Regions from separate parts of the Comamonas sp. CAH-2 genome, predicted to be linked through region 2. Evidence: riboswitches for the same ligand, from Rfam matches in the RefSeq annotation. Region 2 holds a riboswitch; the other holds the start of a gene.
The links. A riboswitch is a leader RNA that binds a small molecule or an ion and turns the genes downstream of it on or off. The one in region 2 is predicted to bind thiamine pyrophosphate.
Positions count from the first base shown of each region.

Region 1 (7,643 bases), on a different contig from region 2:
CCACGCTGAATTGGGCCTGGACCGGCTTCTTCGCCGTCATGGGCGTGCTCAACCTGTGGGTGGCCTACAACTTTGACACCGACACCTGGGTCAATTTCAAGATGTTCGGCGGCATGGGTTTGATGCTGGTGTTCATCGTGGGCCAGGCCTTCTACCTGGGTCGCTACCTCAAGGACGGCGAACAGGCTCCCTCGCAGGAGCGTGGCCATGAGTGAGGGCATTACCGCCGCCGCTATCGAGCAGGTGCTGCGCGCCAAACTGGCGCCCACCCAGCTCGAAGTCATCGATGAAAGCGGTGCCCACGCCGGCCACGCCGGCGCCAACGGCACGGGTTTTGGCACCCACTTTCGCGTACGCATTGCCTCACCATTATTTGAAGGCAAGAGCCGCGTGGCACGCCACCGTGTTGTGTATGATTCCTTGCAGCATTTCATCGACCAAGGCCTTCATGCTTTAGCCATCGAAGTGCTTTGACGAACCCCATTGCTAGAAACGCCAACGGTCGTTGGCGGCAATCACCTACTCTTACCTCTTTGTTGGATTTCCGCATGAAAAAACAGCTTTTGCCCAGCCTCGTGGCTGTCGCCGTGTTGGGCACTGCCGCCCTTTCGGCTTCTGCGCAAAACTTGGCCATCGTCAATGGCAAGCCCGTGCCTCTGGAGCGCGTGAAGGTGCTCAAGCAGCAGATCGAGCGCTCGGGACGCCAGGTGCCTGCAGAGATGGAGGCCCAGATCAAGGAAGAAGTGATTGCCCGTGAAATCTTCCTGCAGGAAGCCACCAAGCGCGGCCTGGATGCCACGCCCGAATACAAGCAGCAGATGGACCTGGCCCGCCAGACCATCCTGATCCGCGAGCTGTTCGTGGACTATCAGAAGAAGAACCCCGTGACCGACGCCGAGATCAAGGCCGAGTACGACAAGTTCGTGGCGGCCAACGCCGGCAAGGAATACCGCGCCAGCCACATCCTGGTGGAATCCGAGGACCGCGCCAAGGCCATCATTGCCGAAGTCAAGGCCGGCAAGAAGTTCGAAGACATCGCCAAGAAGGAGTCCAAGGACCCCGGATCGGGAGCCCAAGGCGGCGACCTGGGCTGGGCCAGCCCCGCGAACTATGTGCCCGAGTTCACCGAAGCCATGGTCAAGCTGCAAAAGGGTGGCCTGACCGATGCGCCCGTGAAGAGCCAGTTTGGCTGGCACATCATCCGCGTGGACGACCTGCGCGACGCCCAGCTGCCTTCGCTGGACGACATCAAGCCCCAGATCGCCGAGCAGCTGGAACAGCAAAAGATGATGCAGTTCCAGGAATCCCTGCGCGCCAAGGCCAAGGTGCAATAAGCCCCGCGCCCACAGGCCAGTAAAAAGCGACCCATCGGGTCGCTTTTTTCATGGCCGCCGGGCCTGCTGACCCTGCCTGGTTGCAGGCCACCGCTCAGGCGCCGCGCGTGATCGGTACCTGCGCGTCCCGGCCGTAGGTGCCCCACTTGCCCAGCTCCCACTTGGCAATCGCGTTGCGGTGCACTTCGTCCGGGCCGTCGGCAAAGCGCAGCGTGCGCGCCGAAGCGTAGGCGTGGGCCAGGGGGAAATCCTGGCTCATGCCCCCCCCGCCATGGACCTGTATCGCCCAGTCGATCACATCGCAGGCCAGCTTGGGCGCCACCACCTTGATCATGGCGATTTCGGTGCGCGCCACCTTGTTGCCCACGGTGTCCATCATCCACGCGGCCTTGAGCGTCAGCAGGCGCGCCATGTCGATGCGACAGCGCGCTTCGGCGATGCGCTCCTGGGTCACGGTCTGCTGGGCAATCGTCTTGCCGAAGGCCACACGGCTGGAGGCGCGCTGGCACATCAACTCCAGCGCACGCTCGGCCTGACCAATCAGGCGCATGCAGTGGTGGATGCGGCCGGGGCCCAGACGACCCTGGGCGATCTCGAAGCCACGGCCTTCGCCAAGCAGGATGTTGCTGACCGGCACGCGCACGTTCTCGAAATACATTTCCATGTGGCCGTGTGGTGCATCGTCGTAGCCCAACACGCTCAACGGACGCACCACGCGCACGCCGGGGGCATCGGCCGGCACCAGCACCATGCTCTGCTGCGAGTGCTTGGGCGCATCGGGGTCTGTCTTGCCCATGGTGATGTAGATGGCGCAGCGCGGGTCGCCCGCCCCGGAGATCCACCACTTGTGGCCGTTGATGACGTACTCGTCGCCCTGGCGCTCGATGCGGGTGCAGATGTTGGTGGCATCGCTGGAGGCCACCTCGGGTTCGGTCATCGCAAAGGCGGAGCGGATTTCACCGCGCAGCAAGGGCAGCAGCCACTGATCGCGGTGCTCCTGGGTGCCGTAGCGGGCAATGGTTTCCATGTTGCCGGTGTCGGGCGCCGAGCAGTTGAAGACTTCCGATGCCCAGCCCACTCGGCCCATGATTTCGGCCAGCGGCGCGTACTCCTGGTTGGTCAGACCGGCACCGCGCACGCCGGCGATCTCGGCGCTGTCCTGGGGCAGGAACAGGTTCCACAGATCCTGGGCCTTGGCCTTGTCCTTGAGGTCTTCGATGACCTTCAGCGGGGTCCAGCGCTTGCCCGCCTGGGTGTTGGCCTCCAGCTCGTGGTGGACGGCCGCTTCGGCGGGATAGATGTGCTCGTCCATGAAGCGCAGCAACCGCGCCTGCAGTTCCTTGGTCTTGGGGGAGTAGTCGAAATCCATGGAGTGCTCCTTTTCGTTAACAGGCAAACATGGGCGTGCACTGCCCCCCGGCAGCTGCAGCCGTCTCACACACGAGGGGAAAACTGGGGTGCGGCCCCTGCGCCGCCGGGCTCAGGCGCCGTGCTTTTGCGCGTAGGACCAGGCCAGCTGCGCCATGGGCCGCGCGGTATCGCCCGCGGCCTTGGCCTGTGCGCTGGAGGCGGTCCCCGCCTCGACCCGCTTGGCAATGCCTTGCAAGATGGCCGCAATGCGGAACATGTTGTAGGCCAGGTAGAAATTCCAGTCAGCCTGCAGCTGCTGCGGCGTGGCCAGCCCGGTGCGCTCGCAGTAGCGGCGCATGTATTCGGCTTCGCTGGGAATGCCCAGGGCTGCAATGTCCAGGCCGCCAATGCCGCGCCCCAGGCTGGCCGGGATGTGCCAGGCCATGCAGTGGTAGCTGAAGTCGGCCAGGGGGTGGCCCAGCGTGGACAGCTCCCAGTCCAGCACGGCCACCACCTGCGGGGCATCGGCGGCGAACATGAGGTTGTCCATGCGGTAGTCGCCATGGACGATGGAGACCTTGCTGTCGTCCTTGGCGCTGGCCGGCATGTTCATCGGCAGCCAGGCCATCAGCTTGTCCATCTCGTCAATCGGCAGGGTGACCGAGGCCACATACTGCTTGCTCCAGCGGCCGATCTGGCGCTCGAAATAGTTGCCCGGTTTGCCGTAGTCGGCCAGGCCCTGGCGTGTCACATCGACTGTGTGCAGCGCGGCCATCACACGGTTCATCTCGTCATAGATCGCACCGCGCTGCTGCGGCGTCATGCCGGGCAGGGACTGGTCCCACAGCACGCGGCCGGCCTTGAACTCCATGATGTAGAAGGCGCGCCCGATGATGGACTCGTCCTCGCACAGGGCATACATGTGCGGCACGGGCACGTCGGTCCCGGCCAGCCCTTGCATGACCTTGAATTCACGCTCGATCGCATGCGCCGAGGGCAGGAGCTTGGCGACCGGGCCGGGCTTGGAGCGCATCACGTAGCTGCGCCCCGGTGTGACCAGTTTGTAGGTGGGATTGGATTGTCCGCCCTTGAACATCTCCACCGTGATCGGGCCTGCGAAGCCCGCCACCTGGGCGCTCATCCAGGCCTCCAGAGCCGACACATCGAACGCATGGGTGTCGGAAACTGGCTTGGTACCTACAAAATGGTCAAAGTTACTCATGGTTGTTTAAAGGTCAGTTTCCACAATGCGCAGCAGCGCATCGCGGTCGCGCACCACCAGACCCCCCGGTTCGATCCGGATGATGTCCTCGCGCTCCATGCCCTTGAGCTCCTGGTTCACGCGCTGGCGTGAAGCCCCGAGCAACTGGGCCAACTCTTCCTGCGCCAGCTGCAGGCCGATGCGCACTTCCTCGGCATGCGCCAGGCTGGGAATGCCATAGCTGCGCACCAGGTGCAGCAGTTGCTTGGCCAGCCGCGCGCGCAGCGGCAGCGTGTTCAGGTCCTCGACCAGGCCGTACAGCTGCCGGATGCGGCGCGCCGCCAGCCACAGCATGGCCTCGTAGAACTCGGTGTGCGTTGCCAGGATGCGCTTGAAGTCCGCCTTGGCCACGCACAGCAGCGTGGTCGCCCCGTGGGCATACGCGTCGTGCGTGCGGCGATCCCCGTCGAAGATCGAGGTATCGCCAAACCACAGCCCCGGCTCCACATAGGTCAGCGTAATCTGCTTGCCCGTGATGGACGTCGAGCTCACCCGCACGGCCCCCTTGGCACACGCAAACCATTCCTCCGGCACTTCGCCGCGGGCGCAGATCAAAGCACCGTCCTTGAATCGTTTGACGTAAGCGCATCGGAGTATGTCGTGCCGCAGCGAAGGTGAGAGGGATGAAAACCAGCGACCTGCATTGATCGCTTCACGTTCTTCGATAGTAAGAATCGGGTCGTCCATATCCTGTCGTTTCTGTGACTGAAAACCGGACCATTGTCGCGTCAGAGACCAGCCGCTTGGGGTCTGAAAGCGCCCCCTGGGCATGAACTTGTCCAGAAAGTGACAGTCTGGATCGCGCCCACCCCCAAAACAAAGGGTAAACCCTTAACTCTTTGATGCTCCACGCGTTTTCCAGCCCCAGGCTGTGCACCACACCACGGTCCATCGCAGGTTTTTCAACTCGGGCATTCCGCCCAGCAGAACCCTGCCGGCGCCACCCAGCCCGGTCTCGGTCACCGCCTGGCCGTGGCCCAGCACCGCGCCCACCGGGTGGGCCGCCACCATGCAAAAGCTGCATGTCCGCCCCAGCCGACATGCCGCTTTGCTCATTCATCCATAGCTGTCTGCGCAGGATTTACCTGCCTTCAACGCCGATTTGATGCAGTTTCAAGACGTGGACACCGCGCCCGCCAAGGCCACCGGCACCCGCTCGCCGCTGGCCAGGACCAGGCAGCTGGTGGGCCCCACCTGCAGCTTGGCGCCATGAAACACGTCCTCCCAGCACTCGGCCTGCTTGAAGTTCATGGTGTCGTTGATCAGTTTGCGCTCGGCGTTCAAGGCCTGCAGGTCAGCGGCGGTCAGCTCGATGCACGAAGGGTAGGCGTTGTCGTGCGCCTTCCAGTGCGCACGCCAGGCCTCAACCGGCGCGTCGCAGAGATTGGGCACGGCTGAAGTTCAGGGCATGTTCCGGCGCTCCTGGCCCCGCTGCGGTACGGCCGATGGGCGGGCCTGCGACCAGGGAAACCGCGGTTTCATGGGACAATCGCGCCCGCTGCATCGCACGGTGCGGCGCTCGCTGGGGGTGCCCTGCCGCAAGGCCGGGCTGAGAGAGTCCCTTTGAACCTGATTGAGATCATCCTCGCGCAGGGAAGCTGTTCATGCTGGTTGCTCGTCCGCAGGCTGTTGGCCCTTGTGGGCCGCGAGCCTGTCACGGCCCCTGCTTCGTAGGCTTACGGAGCATGTATGCATTCCTCGTCTTCCGCGCCCGCCAACCAGGCGCTGTCTCCCACCACACCGTCTGAACGGGTGTTCGCCCTGCACGACCATGCTGCGCTGTGGTTCAGCCTGGGCGTGGGCCTGCTGGTGATGCAGGTGGGCGCCTACCTGCTGCCCGCCCTGTCCACCCAGCAGGCCGTACTGGCGATCGTCTGCGGGTCGCTGCTGGGCGCCGGCCTGCTGGGCTGGATGGCCAAGATTGCCTGCGACACCGGGCTGTCCAGCGCCGCGCTGATGACCCACGTCTACGGCCGCCAGTTCGCCAAGCTGCCCATCCTGCTGAACCTGGTGCAACTGATCGGCTGGGGCACCTTCGAGCTGGTGGTGATGCGCGACGCCAGCGTGGCCATTGCACGCCAGGCCGGCGGCATGGCGGCCAGCCACTGGCCGGTGGTCATGACCCTGGTGTGGGGTGCCGTGATCGGGCTGCTGATCAGTGGCTCCATGCTCAAGCTGGTGCGCCAGCTGATTGCCCGCATTGCGCTGCCGCTGGTGGTGCTGTCGCTGCTGTGGCTGACCTGGCATTTTGTCGGCCTGGCCCTGGAACAGGGCTGGGAAGGCATCTGGCAACGCCCCGGCACCGGTGGCATGGGCTGGTTGCCCGCCATGGACCTGGTGGTGGCCATGCCCATCTCCTGGCTGCCGCTGGTGGCGGACTATGCACGCCATGGCCGCGATGGTCGCAGCGCCCTGCGCGGCACCTGGCTGGGCTTTGGACTGGCCAACGTGTGGTGCTACGGCCTGGGCGTGCTGATCACGCTGACCCTGCCCAGCGAGAACCTGGTCACCGCCCTGCTGCTGGCCCAGGGGGGCCTGATCGCCCTGACGCTGATCCTGATTGACGAGGTGGACAACGCCTATGGCGACACCTACTCCGGTGCCATGGCAGCCCACAGCATGGCACCCCGCTGGAGCCTGCGCCGCTGGGGCCTGGGGCTGACCGTGGCCTGCGTGCTGCTGGCCCTGGTGCTGCCCATGCACAGCATCGAACCCTTCCTGCTGATGCTCAGCTCGGTCTTCGTGCCCCTGTTTGGCGTGATCCTGGGCCGCCTGGCCTGGCAAGCGGCCGACCAGCGCCTGGCCCAGGCGCCGCAATGGCTGGCGCAGGCGCGCGGCGCACACTGGCCGGCCGTGCTGCTGTGGCTGGCGGGTGTGGGCTTCTACCACGGCGTGCCCCTGCTGGCCCCTGCCGCAGGCAGCGCGCTGCCAACACTGCTGGTGTGCTTTGTGCTGGCGCGACTGCTGCCGCGCGCGGCCCCGGCACAGTGACCCCAGGCCAGCCGCAATTTGGTCGGTTTGTCCAGACGGTTCATCGCCAAGCATGACCAGAAACACGACAGCGGTCACATTTCACGCATTTTTTTGTGAGTGGAATGCAAATTTCAGTGAAACTGCGCGGGCATGATGCAAATTCTTACAGGTACGGGGCACACGGCCCGCACCTGACCCCCCTTGATTCACAGGAGTTATTGCCGCGTGTTGTCACCACTTGCCCCCCACCTCTCCCGCCGCCTGCGCAGCAGCGGCCTTGCTGCCCTGCTGTTGACCGGTGTGCTTGCCGCCGCCCCTACCTTGGCCCAAGCACAAGAGTTTTTGAGCATCAAGGGCAATACCGTCAACATCCGCGCCAAGCCCACGACAAAGTCCGAGATTGCCTGGGAACTGATCAAAGGCTATCCCGTGCAGGTGATGGAGCGCCGTGACGACTGGATCAAGGTCAAGGACTTTGAAGGCCCGCTGGGCTGGGTGCACCAGCCCCTGACCGACAGCGTGCCCCACTACCTGATCAAGGCCGACACCGTCAACCTGCGCGCAGGCCCGGGCACCAACCACAGCGTGGTGACCAAGCTGAGCAAGTACGACATCGTCAAGACCCTGGAAAAGCGCGACGACTGGGCCAAAGTCCAAACGGCCGAGGGCCAGTCTGGCTGGATGCTGGAAAAGCTGGGATGGGGTTGGTAGTCACACACTCCTGG
Region 1 is NZ_VSWF01000005.1:137,645-145,287, reverse strand. Features, by position in the region: gene FYM52_RS05830 (septation protein A) at 1-215, shown strand, start outside; gene FYM52_RS05825 (BolA family transcriptional regulator) at 208-474, shown strand; gene FYM52_RS05820 (peptidylprolyl isomerase) at 549-1,334, shown strand; gene FYM52_RS05815 (acyl-CoA dehydrogenase family protein) at 1,429-2,703, opposite strand; gene FYM52_RS05810 (phosphotransferase) at 2,815-3,906, opposite strand; gene FYM52_RS05805 (Crp/Fnr family transcriptional regulator) at 3,913-4,632, opposite strand; gene FYM52_RS05800 (hypothetical protein) at 5,059-5,337, opposite strand; TPP riboswitch at 5,460-5,558, shown strand; gene FYM52_RS05795 (cytosine permease) at 5,635-6,936, shown strand; gene FYM52_RS05790 (SH3 domain-containing protein) at 7,240-7,629, shown strand.
Region 1: it holds a riboswitch for thiamine pyrophosphate, as region 2 does, so the genes downstream of both, FYM52_RS05795 (cytosine permease) here and thiC (phosphomethylpyrimidine synthase ThiC) in region 2, are expected to answer to the same signal.

Region 2 (7,643 bases):
AATCCCATTTCACTGGATACTGAAATTTGTGACATTGCGCCGCATCAAACCTAGGGCCGTTGCCGGTTTGTCAAGTGACTTGCGGACCCTGGGGGTCCACGCTTAGCATGCGTGCGGCCGGCGGTATGCCAACATACGGCCACGTCAAAAATCACAACCCACAGGGAGACAACAGCCATGACCAGCACCTTCGACCAACACCTGGATCGCAATGCCGCCAACTTTGCAGCGCTGACCCCGCTGAGCTTTCTGGAGCGCACCGCCAGCGTCTATCCCGAGCGCCTGGCCATCATCCACGGCGACTTGCGCCAGACCTGGGCGCAGACCTATGCGCGTTGCCGGCAGCTGGCCAGCAGCCTGCGCCAGGCCGGAATTGGCAAGAACGACACCGTGGCCGTGATCCTGCCGAATACGCCACCCATGGTGGAAGCCCACTTCGGCGTGCCCATGGCCGGGGCGGTGCTGAACACCTTGAACACGCGCCTGGATGCCGAGGCCCTGGCCTTCATGCTGGACCACGGCGAAGCCAAAGCCTTGATCGTGGACCCCGAGTTCGCGCCGGTGATCGCCAAGGCCCTGCAACTGCGCGAACGCACCCAACCCATCCTGGTGATCCAGGTGGACGATGCCCTGTACGGCGAGGCCGCCGTGCAGGTCGGCAGCATCCGCTACGAGGACTTCGTGGCCCAGGGCGATGCCGCTTATGCCTGGGAGCTGCCCGAGGACGAGTGGGATGCGATTGCCCTCAACTACACCAGCGGTACCACCGGCAACCCCAAGGGTGTGGTCTACCACCACCGCGGTGCGGCCATCAACGCCATCAGCAACGTGCTGGAGTGGGACATGCCCAAGCACAGCGTGTACCTGTGGACCTTGCCCATGTTCCACTGCAATGGCTGGTGCTTCCCCTGGACCGTGGCGGCCCGCGCCGGGGTCAATGTCTGCCTGCGCCGGGTCGAGGCCAAGGCCATCTTTGACGCCATGCGCGAGCACGGCGTCACCCACTACTGCGGCGCGCCCATCGTGCAATCCCTGCTGGTGAATGCGCCGGCCGAGCTGAAAGCGGGCATCCCTGTCGGGGTGAAGGCCATGGTGGCCGGTGCCGCGCCCCCGGCCTCGATGATCGAAGGCATGGAGGCCATGGGGTTCGACCTGACCCACGTCTATGGCCTGACCGAAACCTACGGTCCCGCCACCGTCTGCGCCAAGCATGCGCGCTGGGACCAGCTCGATATTGGCGAGCGTGCCCGCCTCAATGCCCGCCAGGGCGTGCGCTACCACCTGCAGCGCGAAGTGCGGGTCATGGACCCCGAGACCCTGCAGCCCGTGCCCCTGGATGGCGAGACCATGGGCGAGATCATGTTCCGCGGCAACATCGCCATGAAGGGCTACCTCAAGAACCCCAGCGCCACGGACGATGCCTTCCGCGGTGGCTGGTTCCACAGCGGCGATCTGGCCGTGCAGTACCCCGACGGCTACATCCAGATCAAGGACCGCAGCAAGGACATCATCATCTCCGGCGGCGAGAACATCTCCTCGATCGAGGTCGAAGACGTGCTCTACCGCCACCCTGCCGTGCTGGCGGCGGCGGTGGTGGCCAAGCCCGACCCCAAGTGGGGTGAGACACCGTGCGCCTTCCTGGAAATCAAGCCGGGCGCCCAGGTCAGCGAGGCCGACATCGTGGCCCACTGCAAGCAGCACCTGGCCGGCTACAAGGTGCCGCGCGCCGTGGTGTTTGGCGAACTGCCCAAGACCAGCACCGGCAAGATCCAGAAGTTCGAGCTGCGCAAGCAGGTCGGCTCGGCCAGTGCCATCGTGGTCTGATTTTCAGCATTGATAGTTGCCAGCGCACGCCTAGCAAGCGCTGGAGTCGGTTTTGATGCTGAAAGCCTAGGCGTTTGCCCGGTGTCCTGGGGCGACGCAGATGCGCCTATACTCACGGCTGCTCCGGGGTGTGCGAAAGCGCTGAGATGCGAACCGCTGTGAAAACAGTGGCCAGCGAACCCGACGAACTTGATCCGGTTCATACCGGCGGAAGAAGAGCGGGACCCTGAAGCAGGGCCAGGAATGGACAGGCACATGGGCTTTTGCAAGGCCAGGCAGGTGCCCACCATCCCTAGGCACAGCAAACCCCAGGCGCCTCGCGCACTGGGGTTTTGTCTTTTGGGGATGGAACACCGGGCGTGTCAGCCTTGGTCGGAATCGGTCGATTCCGGTGGCGTCGGTCAGGCATTGTGGGAGCAATGCCAGGGCTGGAGCCAGGTGCAGGCGAAGGTGGATGGCGCCAGCCATCTCCCACGCCATCAGAGCGGCCCAGCACTCCACGGAGCGTTTGATGAACTTCACACGCTTTTTGGAGACTGCGATGAACGCCCCCGATGCCATCTTTACGCCCGCCGCCGGCAATGCCCCCGATGCCGCCCGTTTCGCCGATCTGCTGGCCCAGTCGCGCCAGCCATTTCCGGCATCCACCAAAAGCTACCTGAGCGGGGCCATCCACCCCGATCTGCGCGTGCCGGTGCGCGACATCGCGCTGACCAATGGTGAGCAGGTCAGCGTCTATGACACCTCGGGCCCCTACACCGACCCCACCGCCTCCATCGACGTGCGCCAGGGCCTGGCCAGTGTGCGCGGTGCCTGGATCGAAGCGCGCGGTGACAGCGAGTTCTATGTCGGCCGCCAGCGCGTGGCGCTGGACGACGGCGGCAAGCGTGGCGAGGAAGACGCGCGCGTGGCGCTGCTGCGCGCCGAGGCCGCCGCGCTGCAGCGCCAGCCGCGCCGCGCCAAATCCGGCCAGAACGTGACCCAGATGCACTACGCCAAGCGCGGCATCATCACGCCCGAGATGGAATACGTGGCCCTGCGCGAGAACGGCCGCCGTGAATGGATGGCGCAGTACCAGCAGGACGCGGCCCGCGAACTGCGCCTGGCCGGCAACAGCTTGGGCGCCGCCATCCCCAAGATCATAACGCCCGAATTCGTGCGCGACGAAGTGGCGCGCGGCCGCGCCATCATCCCAGCCAACATCAACCACCCCGAGATCGAGCCCATGGCCATCGGGCGCAACTTCAAGGTCAAGATCAACGCCAACATCGGCAATTCGGCCGTGACCTCGAGCATCGAGGAAGAGGTCGAAAAGCTGGTCTGGGCCATCCGCTGGGGGGCCGACAACGTGATGGACCTGTCCACCGGCAAGAACATCCACACCACGCGCGACTGGATCGTGCGCAACTCGCCCGTGCCGATTGGCACCGTGCCCATCTACCAGGCGTTGGAGAAGGTCGGTGGCATTGCCGAAGACCTGACCTGGGAAATCTTCCGCGACACCCTGGTCGAGCAGGCCGAGCAGGGCGTGGACTACTTCACCATCCACGCCGGCGTGCGCCTGGCCTACATCCACCTGACGGCCCAGCGCCGCACCGGCATCGTCTCGCGTGGCGGCTCCATCATGGCCAAGTGGTGCATGGCCCACCACCGCGAAAGCTTCCTGTACGAGCACTTCGAAGACATTTGCGACATCATGAAGCAGTACGACGTGTCCTTCAGCCTGGGTGACGGCCTGCGCCCAGGCTGCGCCTCGGACGCCAACGACGAAGCCCAGTTCGCCGAACTCAAGACCCTGGGCGAGCTGACGCAAGTGGCCTGGAAGCACGACGTGCAGACCATGATCGAAGGCCCCGGCCACGTGCCCATGCACATGATCCAGGCCAACATGACCGAGCAGCTCAAGCACTGCCACGAGGCGCCGTTCTACACCCTGGGGCCGCTGACCATCGACATCGCCCCCGGCTACGACCACATCGCGTCGGCCATCGGCGCGGCCATGATCGGCTGGTTCGGCACGGCCATGCTGTGCTACGTCACGCCCAAGGAGCACCTGGGCCTGCCCGACCGCGACGACGTGAAGCAAGGCATCATCGCGTACAAGATTGCGGCCCACGCTGCCGATGTGGCCAAGGGCCATCCGGGTGCGCGTTCGCGCGACGATGCCCTGTCGCAAGCGCGTTTCGACTTCCGCTGGGAAGACCAGTTCAACCTGGGCCTGGACCCCGACACGGCGCGCGCCTTCCATGACGAAACCCTGCCTAAGGACAGCGCCAAGGTCGCCCACTTCTGCAGCATGTGCGGGCCCAAGTTCTGCTCCATGAAGATCACCCAGGAGGTGCGCGACTTTGCCAAGCAGCAGGGCGTGGCCGAAGAGCAGGGGATTGCCGCCGGCATGCAGGCCAAGGCCGAGGAGTTCAACCGCACGGGCGGGGAGTTCTACATTCCCATCGCCAGCGACACCACGGCGCGTTGAGTGCCCAATAGGCTTTCAGCGCTTGTCTGGTAAGCGCTGATAGCTATGAAAAACAAAGCGCCCCTGGGCCGCGGAATGCCCACGCTGGCGCAGGGGCGTGGCCGTGAGGTGGTGGGCGGTATTCAGGCACACGGCCTGGGGGCTTTGATTATTATTTTTTGCTCATCCGCTGCAGGCATGGCGGCGAAAGATTAAATAAGTTTAATAAATCATTGGAAATCGATGCGCAAACTGGCGCTGGATGATTATTTTTTAATTTTGAAAATGAAGCGTGGTTAATGCAGTGTGCGCTAGGTGGTATTACGTAAAAAAATCGCCATTTCTGCCATGAAGATACGCCTCCTCGATGCAATGGAGGTGTGATGTTAGCTAGAGATTTACGGGATATTCTGGCCGGCCTGTTTGTGGCCGCGGTCGGATTATTTTTTGCCATCGCTGGAAGCGGCTACGCCATGGGTTCCGCCGCGCGCATGGGGCCCGGGTATATGCCGGTGATCCTGGGCTGGGTGCTGTTTGCCCTGGGGGTGTTGATCGTGTTGCCCGCCTGGTTCCGCCAAGGCGACCGCATCGTCGTGCACTGGGACAGCCTAGCGGCCTCGTTGGGGGCACTGGTGGTATTTGCCTTTTTGCTGAATACCCTGGGCGTATTTTTCAGCACCATGATTGCCGTATTGGTGGCCAGCCTGCCCAAACCCATGCACATGGGCATGCGCCTGGTGATTGCCGGCATCATCGCCGTGATTACCGTCCTGATTTTCATCGTCGGTCTGAATATGAAGATTTCCATGTTTCCTGAATTCTGATTATCACCATGGAACTATTTAATAATCTGTTGATGGGGCTGCAGGTGGCTTCCGATCCCACCATCCTGTGGTATTGCTTCCTGGGGGTGTTTCTCGGCACGGCCGTGGGCGTCCTGCCAGGTATCGGTGCCCTGGCGGCCATCTCGCTGCTGCTGCCCATGACCTACCACATGTCGCCCACCGCGGCGATCGTGATGCTGGCCGGCGTGTACTACGGGGCGCAGTACGGCGGATCGACGGCCTCGATCCTGATGAATTTGCCTGGGGGGCCCGCGTCGGCGGTCACCTGCCTGGATGGCTACCCAATGGCCAAGAACGGCAAGGCCGGCATTGCCCTGTTCATCACCACGATCGCGTCCCTGGTCGGCGCCATGATCGGCCTGGTGCTGCTGGTGCTGTTCTCGCCCGCGATTGCCGAGGTGGGCCTGAAGTTCGGCCCTGCTGAACTGTTTGCCATGATGGTGCTGGGCCTGGTGGCGGCCTCGTCCATGGGCACCGGCTCCCCGGTCAAGGGGCTGGCGATGGTGGTCATGGGTGTGCTGCTGGGCATGGTGGGCACTGACGTGAATTCCGGTGCCGCCCGCTTCACCTTCGATATTCCGGAGCTGATGGACGGCATCAACCTGGTGGCCCTGGCCATGGGCCTGTTCGGTGTGGCCGAGGTGGTGCGCAACATCCACGGCCAGGACGACTCGCAGAAGGTGGAGAAGGTCACACTGCGCTCTATGATCCCCGCGCGCGAGGAGATGAGGCGCAGCTATCCCGCCATGCTGCGTGGCTCGGCCCTGGGCTCGGCCTTGGGAGCGTTGCCTGGCGTGGGCCCGTCGATTGCCGCGTTCATGTCGTATGCGATTGAAAAGCGTGTGGCCAAGGATCCCAACCAGTTTGGCCAGGGCGCCGTGCAAGGCATTTCTGCCCCCGAGTCCGCCAACAACGCTGCGGCGCAGACCGCCTTCGTGCCGTCGCTGTCGCTGGGCATTCCCGGGGATGCGGTGATGGCCATCATGCTGGGGGCGCTGATCATCCACGGCATCACGCCCGGGCCGATGCTGATCAACGAGCAGCCCGAAATGTTCTGGGGCCTGGTGGTCAGCTTTGCCATCGGCAATCTGATGCTGGTGCTGCTGAACATTCCCACCATCAGCATCTGGGTGTCGCTGCTGCGCATTCCGTTCACCTGGCTCTATCCCGCCATCCTGGTGTTCGTGGCCCTGGGGGTGTACAGCGTCAACAACAACCACTTCGACATCTACATGGTGGCCGGGCTGGGGGTGCTGGGCTACCTGTTCATGCTGCTGCGCTTCGAGGCCGCGCCGCTGCTGTTGGGCTACATCCTGGGGCCGATGGTGGAGGAAAACCTGCGCCGCGCGCTGCTGCTGTCGCGTGGCGATCCGGCCATCTTCTTTGACCGGCCCATCAGTGCCACCCTGCTGTACGTGACCCTGGCCATGCTGGGCTGGACCCTGTTCAAGTTCCTGCGCCGCAGCCTACGTACATCTCACATCTGAGCGCGCTGCGCTTCCCGACAGAATGGCTCTGGGGCATGGTGGTGCCCCAGAGCCATTCGTGAACCTGCCGCCCCCTGGGGCGGCTTTGTCCTGTGCCCACCGTTGTGGTGTTGACGCATGAAGCATATTTTGTTGATTGAAGACGATGCAGCGATTGCGGAGTACATCTCCAGCAACCTGTGTCCAGCCACCTACCAGGTCGTGCATGTGACCGAGGCCAACAGCGGCCTGCAGCATGCGCTGTCACGCGCCTGGGATTGCATCTTGCTGGATCGCATGCTGCCCATGGGGGTGGATGGGCTGGATGTGCTCAAGGCCCTGCGGGCCGTGGCCAACACCACGCCGACCATGGTGGTCAGTGCGCTGGGCCAGACGGACGAGCGCGTGCGCTGCCTCAAGGCCGGGGCGGACGACTACCTGCCCAAGCCCTTCATCATGGAGGAGCTGGAGGCCCGCATCGAGGCCCTGGTGCGCCGCACGGCAACGTCCGCGCCCCCAGCCAGCCATGTGCTGCAGCTGGGTGACCTGCAGGTGGACCTGATTGCGCACGCGGTGTTCCGCGCGGGCGAGCGGATCGCGCTCAACCCGCGCGAATTCAAGCTGCTGGGCTATCTGCTGAAGAACGCCGGGCAGACCGTGACGCGCGCCATGGTGCTGGAGAACGTCTGGGCCTACGACTTCCAGCCCGAGACCAACATCATCGACGTGCACATCAGCCACCTGCGGCAGAAGATTGATGTGGGCGGCGGGCCTTCGTTGATCCGCACGGTCCGCGGTATGGGCTACCGCATCGACGTGCCCGTGGCGATGTAAATGACCACGGCGACACACCCCGTGCTGGGGCCCTTCCACCGGGCCTGGAAATCCAGCTCCTTTCGGCTGGCGCTGTGCTTCAGCGCCGTGGTGGTCAGCATCCTGGTGGGCACGCTGTCCGTGTACTACGTGGAGATCGTGGGCACGGTCAGCCAGCGGCTGGATGACTATGCGCTGCGCAACAGCAAGCGCCTGCTCAGCGTGTATGCCCAGCACGGC
Region 2 is NZ_VSWF01000036.1:11,218-18,860, reverse strand. Features, by position in the region: gene FYM52_RS15595 (acyl-CoA synthetase) at 178-1,824, shown strand; TPP riboswitch at 1,939-2,057, shown strand; gene thiC (phosphomethylpyrimidine synthase ThiC) at 2,366-4,300, shown strand; gene FYM52_RS15585 (hypothetical protein) at 4,346-4,495, shown strand; gene FYM52_RS15580 (tripartite tricarboxylate transporter TctB family protein) at 4,663-5,103, shown strand; gene FYM52_RS15575 (tripartite tricarboxylate transporter permease) at 5,112-6,611, shown strand; gene FYM52_RS15570 (response regulator transcription factor) at 6,729-7,424, shown strand; gene FYM52_RS15565 (HAMP domain-containing sensor histidine kinase) at 7,425-7,643, shown strand, end outside.